2 regions of the Pseudomonas sp. 5Vm1k genome follow, and region 2 is predicted to be linked to the other one. Evidence: predicted binding sites of a transcription regulator. Region 2 holds the regulator's gene; the other holds the start of a gene.

Region 1 (3,410 bases), on a different contig from region 2:
ACCTCCCGCTGCTCGCTGTTGGCCAGCGCAATGCTTTGCAGGTTGCTGCTGAGCAAGGTGGCCGTGCTGCTCTGCTCCTGAGTCGCGGTGGTGATCGCCGCAAACTGCTGGCCCGCCGAGCGGCTCTGCTCATCGATCCGCGCCAGTGCCGACGCGACGTTGGCGTTGCGCGACAAGCCTTCCTGCATCAACACATTGCCTTGTTCCATGGTGCTGATGGCGTTGCCGGTTTCCTGCTGGATGCTCTGGATCATGCCGGAAATTTCATCGGTCGCCTCACGAGTACGCGAAGCCAGGTTGCGCACCTCATCGGCCACCACCGCAAAACCACGGCCCTGCTCGCCGGCACGGGCGGCTTCGATGGCGGCGTTGAGCGCCAGCAGGTTGGTCTGATCGGCAATCGCGGTAATCACCCCGACAATGCCGCCGATTTCCTGGGAGCGCTGGCCAAGGGTGTTGATCACCGTCGCTGTGCTGTTCAGCGCACCGGCAATTTGCTCCAGGGAGGAGGACGCTTCCTGCATCGATGTACGACCGATCTGAGTTTGCTGTGCGTTTTCCTGCGCCATGCGCTGGGTATTGCTCATGTTGTCGGCGATGTTCAGGGACGTGGCGCTGAATTCTTCCACGGCGCCAGCCATGCTGGTGATTTCGCCAGACTGCTGCTCCATCCCTTCATAAGCACCGCCGGACAAACCAGACAAGGCTTGGGCACGGCTGTTGACCTCTACCGAAGCCTTGCGGATGTGCTCGACCATGGTCGACAGCGCTTGGCTCATCTGATTAAAGGCGCGGGCCAACTGACCGATTTCATCATTGCTCGACACGTTCAGGCGCACGCTCAAATCACCGGCGCCCAAGGCTTCGGCCTGACGCACCAGGTCGCCCAACGGCGCCAGTTTGCTGCGCAGCAACCAGACCGCCGAACCCACCGCGATCAACATCGCCAACAGACTGCCGATGGCCAGTTGAATGCCGACGCTCCAGGTCACGGCGCTGATTTCCGCTTTCGGCATGCTCGCTACCACCGACCAAGGCCCGCCTTCAAAGGGCACGGCCAGGCTGTAGAAGTCTTCCGATTTGTCGCTCCAGAACTCGCCTTTACCCGGTGTCTTCGCCAAAGCAGTGATGGTCGGGGCGGCTTTATCCAGTGCTTGCACGCCAGCAATCGGCACCAGCCATTTGCCCTGCTCATCCAGCAACGCCAAAGAGCCGGTCTTGCCGATGCGGAAGCGTTTCAAGTTCTCGAACTGCGCGTTCTGCGCGTCGGTGTAATCGAATCCTACGAACAGTACGGCAATCACCTTACCGCCCGAGTCCCTTACGGGGGTGTACTGAGTCATGTAGGAACGTTCGAACAACAAGGCGCGACCGACGTAGCTCTGCCCCGCGATCAAGCGTGCATAGGCTGGGTGAGCGTGGTCCAGCAAAGTGCCGATGGCCCGGGTACCGTCCTGTTTGCTCAGGGACGTGCTGACACGAACAAAGTCTTCGCCGCTGCGCACAAACAACGTGGCCACGCCGGCGGTCATTTGCTTGAACTCGTCGACTTCCTTGAAGTTGTTGTTCAACACTTCGCTGCCCAGGTGCAGGCCCGGGGTCTGCACGCCCGCCACCGTCACCGGCTCGTCCGGATGCACGCTGATGCCCGCGCTGAAGCGCTTCTCGAACAGACCACTCAGGCGCTGGGTGCTTTCGCGCAACGTGCCGTGGAACGTACTGAGCTGATCCGCCAGCAACCGCGCCTCACTGGCCAGGTGCTCTTCGCGGGTGGCGAGGTTGGCGGTGTCCAGCGAGCGCAGGGCGAACACAGTGCTGCCGCTGATGACAATCGCCAGAATCACGGCGAGCGCAAGACCAAGCTGTGAGGCAATCCGGGCACGGGGTTGAGACATGACAGCTCCTGGCCGAGCGACCGGATCCTCCTTGATCCGGCTCTACGCTCAGCAAAATTTCGAATAATGGGAACAACGCGAAACCTGCACGAAGGTTCCACCTGCAGATTTTCGGCGGCAAAACTCAATACTTGAGTTATTAGCCAGGTTATAGCGCATCGCCACTATATCGTTTCAGCTCAAGCGTTCAACATCCGGCAATTCCATGGCCCGGACTTCCCCTTGCAGGAAATCGCTGAGCCGGCGCAAACGTTCGCCACCGGGGCGGGTTTTCGGCCACACCAAGTAATAATGCTCACCGCTGGCGACGGCGGTCGGCCACGGCAAACTCAGGCGACCTTGCGCCACGTCCTCGGCCACCATCAGCAAATCCCCCATCGACACGCCGTAACCTCGGGCGGCCGCGATCATGCCCAGCTCCAGGGTATCGAACACCTGCCCGCCCTTGAGCGACACCTGATCGGTCAAACCCATGCGTTCCAGCCAACTGCGCCAATCGCGGCGGTCCGGGGTCGGGTGCAGCAACTCGGTGCTGGCCAGGCGCGCAACGTCCCACGGCTGATCCTTCAGAAGATTCGGCGCGCCCACGGGAATCAGCTCTTCGGGAAACAGGAGAGTCGCCTCCCAATCCGGTGGAAAGCGCCCGTTACTGAGGATGACGGCGCAGTCGAACGGTTCGTGGTTGAAGTCCACCGTATCGATGTCCATCCAGGCGCTGGTCAGTTGCACCTCGTTGCCCGGCTGCAAGTGCCGAAAGCGGCTAAGCCGCGCCAGCAGCCAACGCATGGTCAGGGTCGACGGGGCTTTCATACGCAGGATGTCGTCTTCGGCGCGCAAGGTGTTGCAGGCACGCTCCAGCGCGGTGAAGCCTTCGCGGATGCCGGGCAGGATCAGCCGCGCCGACTCGGTCAATTGCAGGTTGCGCCCACTGCGGTGAAACAGCCGACAGGCGAAATGCTCTTCGAGCGTACGAATATGCCGACTGACCGCACTTTGGGTAATCGACAGTTCTTCGGCCGCCCGGGTAAACGAACTGTGCCGCGCCGCCGCTTCGAATGCGCGCAGGGCATACAAGGGAGGAAGCCGACGAGACATGCAGAAAGCTCCTATCGTGGGATGGGGCAGCGGGATTGGGCAAACTTATCAGAAAGTCCGCTGGATGAGTTTTAATCATGCCACCCATCCTTTTTATCCCTTTGTGCAAACCCCGCCAAGCGCCGAGAATCGAGCCTTTCCAGTTCATTTCATAAGGGAGCGTGATGACCATGCAGCATCCAGCACGTACCGAACTCTGGGCCATCCTGCGGCTGGCGGGGCCGTTGATTGCCTCGCAGTTGGCGCACATGTTGATGGTCCTCACCGACACCTTGATGATGGCGCGCCTGAGTCCCGAGGCGCTGGCCGGCGGCGGTCTGGGCGCGGCGACTTACTCGTTCGTGTCGATTTTCTGCATCGGTGTGATTGCGGCGGTCGGCACGTTGGTGGCGATCCGTCAGGGCGCGGGCGATATCGTCG
Region 2 (3,410 bases):
AGTCCGCATCATCAGGTCGGCTTTCCAGCTCGACCAGCTGTTCGGACAGTTGCTCTAGAATCTCGCCGGCCTCAACCAGGAAATCCTGAAGGATCTCTTCATCGGCGCCGAAGCTCATTAAGGGGGTGCTCCTAAGGTCTAAAAACCTAAAAAACCTAAAATTCTAAAACTCTAAAATCCCAGGCTGGATAACAAATCGTCCACATCGTCCTGACCGGACACAACATCTTCTCTTTTATCGGCATGAATCTGCGGACCTTCACCCTGCGAGAGATGTTTTTGCGGATCTTTTTCAGCCAGCATCGCTTCACGGTCATGTTCGATACCCGCAAAGCGGTCTACCTGACTGGCCATGAGCACGAGCTTGAGCAGGTTGCTTTCAACTTCGGTGACCAATTGGGTCACGCGCTTGATCACTTGACCGGTGAGGTCCTGGTAATCCTGAGCCAGCAGAATGTCGTTCAGGTTGCTCGACACCGTGCGATTGTCTTCGCTGCTGCGTGTCAGGAAACCGTCGACCCGCCGCGCCAGCTCGCGAAACTCTTCAGCCCCGACTTCGCGACGCATGAACCGTCCCCAGTCGGTGCTCAACGCCTGGGCTTCCTGGCTCAGGCCATTGACCAGCGGTGTGGCGTTTTCCACCAGGTCCATGGTGCGGTTGGCAGCGGCCTCGGTGAGCTTGACCACATAACCCAGACGCTCGGTGGCGTCCGTGATCTGCGAGACTTCCTCGGCTTGCGGCATGTTTGGGTCAATCTGGAAATTGACGATCGCGCTATGCAGCTCACGAGTGAGCTTGCCCACTTCCTGGTACAGGCCGCGGTCACGGGTCTGGTTGAGCTCATGGATCAGTTGCACAGCGTCGCCGAACCTGCCTTTTTCAAGGCTTTCGACCAATTCGACCGCATGTTTTTTCAGGGTCGATTCAAAATCGCCCTGTGAAGATTCGTTATGCTCCATAGCTCCCCCGTGGCGCAGTTGCTCAACCGATGCGTTCGAAAATCTTCTCGATTTTTTCTTTCAACGCCTGGGCCGTGAAGGGTTTGACCACATAGCCGTTAACACCGGCCTGGGCCGCTTCGATGATCTGTTCGCGCTTGGCTTCAGCGGTCACCATCAGCACTGGCAAGTGCTTGAGTTTTTCATCGGCGCGCACGTGGCGCAGCAGGTCGATACCGGTCATGCCAGGCATGTTCCAGTCTGTTACCAGAAAGTCGATGCTGCCGCTGTTGAGAACCGGAATGGCAGTAGTGCCATCGTCAGCCTCGACCGTGTTGGTGAACCCAAGGTCACGCAACAGGTTTTTAATGATCCGCCGCATCGTTGAGAAGTCATCAACGATGAGGATTTTCATGTTCTTGTCCAATTCGACCTCCAAGCAGTCTTAAACGCGCCCAGCACCTGGACGCGCCATTTCAATCAATCCGGCAAAGCACTCAAATGACTGTCTGGAGCACAACAGATCGAGACCGCTGCAGTTCAACACCACACCAGCCTCGTTCGCAGTGTCCCCACACTGCCTTCAGCGCGCTCGCCACTCCCCCAAACGCCCCCGCAAACGGGCCGCGCACTGGCTGTGTAACTGGCTGACACGCGATTCACTGACGCCAAGGACTTCACCGATTTCCTTGAGGTTCAGCTCTTCGTCGTAGTACAGCGCCAACACCAGTCGCTCACGCTCCGGCAAATTGGCAATCGCGTCCGCCAATGCAGCCTGGAAGCGTTCATCTTCCAGATCGCGTGACGGCTCCAGATGAGCACTGGCGCCATCCTCGTGCAGCCCTTCGTGTTCGCCGTCCTGCAAAAGGTCGTCGAAACTGAACAGGCGGCTGCCCAAGGTATCGTTCAAAATCCCGTAATAATCGTCGAGACTCAATTGGAGTTCGGCCGCAACCTCGTGATCTTTAGCATCACGGCCGGTTTTAGCTTCAATCGAGCGAATTGCGTCGCTGACCATGCGGGTATTGCGGTGGACCGAACGTGGTGCCCAGTCCCCCTTGCGTACTTCATCGAGCATCGCGCCACGGATTCGAATGCCCGCGTACGTTTCGAAACTCGCGCCTTTGCTGGCGTCGTATTTGGTCGACACTTCAAGCAGGCCAATCATCCCGGCCTGGATCAGGTCTTCCACCTGGACACTGGCCGGCAAACGCGCCAGCAAGTGGTAAGCAATGCGTTTGACCAGTGGCGCGTAACGCTCGATCAGCTCGTATTGCGCATCACGTGCCGATTTCTTGTAGAGGTTGTAGCCACTGGCTGTCATAGGACGGGTCCTGCGGTCTGTTGCACGAGACGCTCGACGAAAAATTCCAGGTGCCCGCGCGGGTTCGCCGGCAGCGGCCAGGTGTCGACCTTCTGCGCAATCGCCTTGAACGCCAGGGCGCACTTGGAGCGTGGAAAGGCTTCGTAGACGGCGCGTTGCTTCTGCACGGCCTTGCGCACGCTTTCGTCATAAGGCACGGCGCCGACGTATTGTAAGGCGACGTCGAGGAAGCGGTCTGTGACCTTGGTCAACTTGGCGAACAGGTTGCGACCTTCTTGCGGGCTCTGGGCCATGTTGGCCAGGACGCGGAAGCGGTTCATGCCGTAATCGCGGTTCAGCAACTTGATCAGGGCATAGGCGTCAGTGATGGAGGTCGGCTCGTCGCAGACCACCAGCAACACTTCCTGGGCGGCGCGGACAAAACTGACTACCGAGTCACCAATACCCGCAGCGGTGTCGATCACCAATACGTCGAGGTTGTCGCCGATATCGCTGAAAGCCTGGATCAGGCCGGCGTGTTGGGCCGGGCTCAGATGAACCATGCTCTGGGTGCCGGACGCGGCCGGGACGATACGAATACCGCCGGGGCCCTGCAACAGAACGTCGCGCAGCTCGCAGCGGCCTTCGATAACGTCGGCCAGGGTACGTTTGGGAGTCAGTCCCAGCAGAACGTCGACGTTCGCCAGCCCCAGATCGGCATCCAGCAGCATGACGCGCCGGCCGAGCTCAGCTAGAGCCAGGGACAAGTTCACTGACACGTTAGTCTTCCCGACGCCACCTTTGCCGCCGGTCACCGCGATCACCTGTACGGGATGCATGCTGCCCATGTTATTTCTTTACCTTGTCTTGCATAGACGGAGGCCACATTACTGGCTGCGCGTTCATCAACTGAACAATGCATGGCAGACCATCGATGTAGGTACAAAAACTGTTCATTAGTACCTCAGCCAACCTGCTTGGTCGGGCTGTGGTAAATATCAGCGAACATGTCAGCCATGGCTTCTTCGCTGGGTTCTTCCTGCATTTGCACGCTGACCGCGCGACTGACCAACTGGTGACGCCGTGGCAGATGCAAATCATCTGGAATCCGCGGGCCATCGGTGAGGTAAGCCACCGGCAATTCATGACTGATGGCCAGGCTTAACAC

What was found. The regulator FliA, encoded in region 2, starts transcription of late flagellar genes. The targets are predictions, from matches to a motif close to CTAAAGTTTNNNNNNNNNNNGCCGNTAA.
Region 1: ACWIKB_RS02085 (methyl-accepting chemotaxis protein) is a predicted target of FliA. The motif match lies at 2,004-2,031, and genes of this name have one in related genera.

What each region holds. Positions count from the first base shown of each region.
Region 1 is NZ_JBSPCZ010000001.1:456,922-460,331, forward strand. Features, by position in the region: gene ACWIKB_RS02085 (methyl-accepting chemotaxis protein) at 1-1,895, opposite strand, end outside; gene ACWIKB_RS02090 (LysR substrate-binding domain-containing protein) at 2,070-2,990, opposite strand; gene ACWIKB_RS02095 (NorM family multidrug efflux MATE transporter) at 3,161-3,410, shown strand, end outside.
Region 2 is NZ_JBSPCZ010000005.1:131,558-134,967, reverse strand. Features, by position in the region: gene ACWIKB_RS11990 (chemotaxis protein CheA) at 1-118, opposite strand, end outside; gene ACWIKB_RS11985 (protein phosphatase CheZ) at 172-960, opposite strand; gene ACWIKB_RS11980 (chemotaxis response regulator CheY) at 983-1,354, opposite strand; gene fliA (RNA polymerase sigma factor FliA) at 1,523-2,263, opposite strand; gene fleN (flagellar synthesis regulator FleN) at 2,260-3,090, opposite strand; gene flhF (flagellar biosynthesis protein FlhF) at 3,207-3,410, opposite strand, start outside.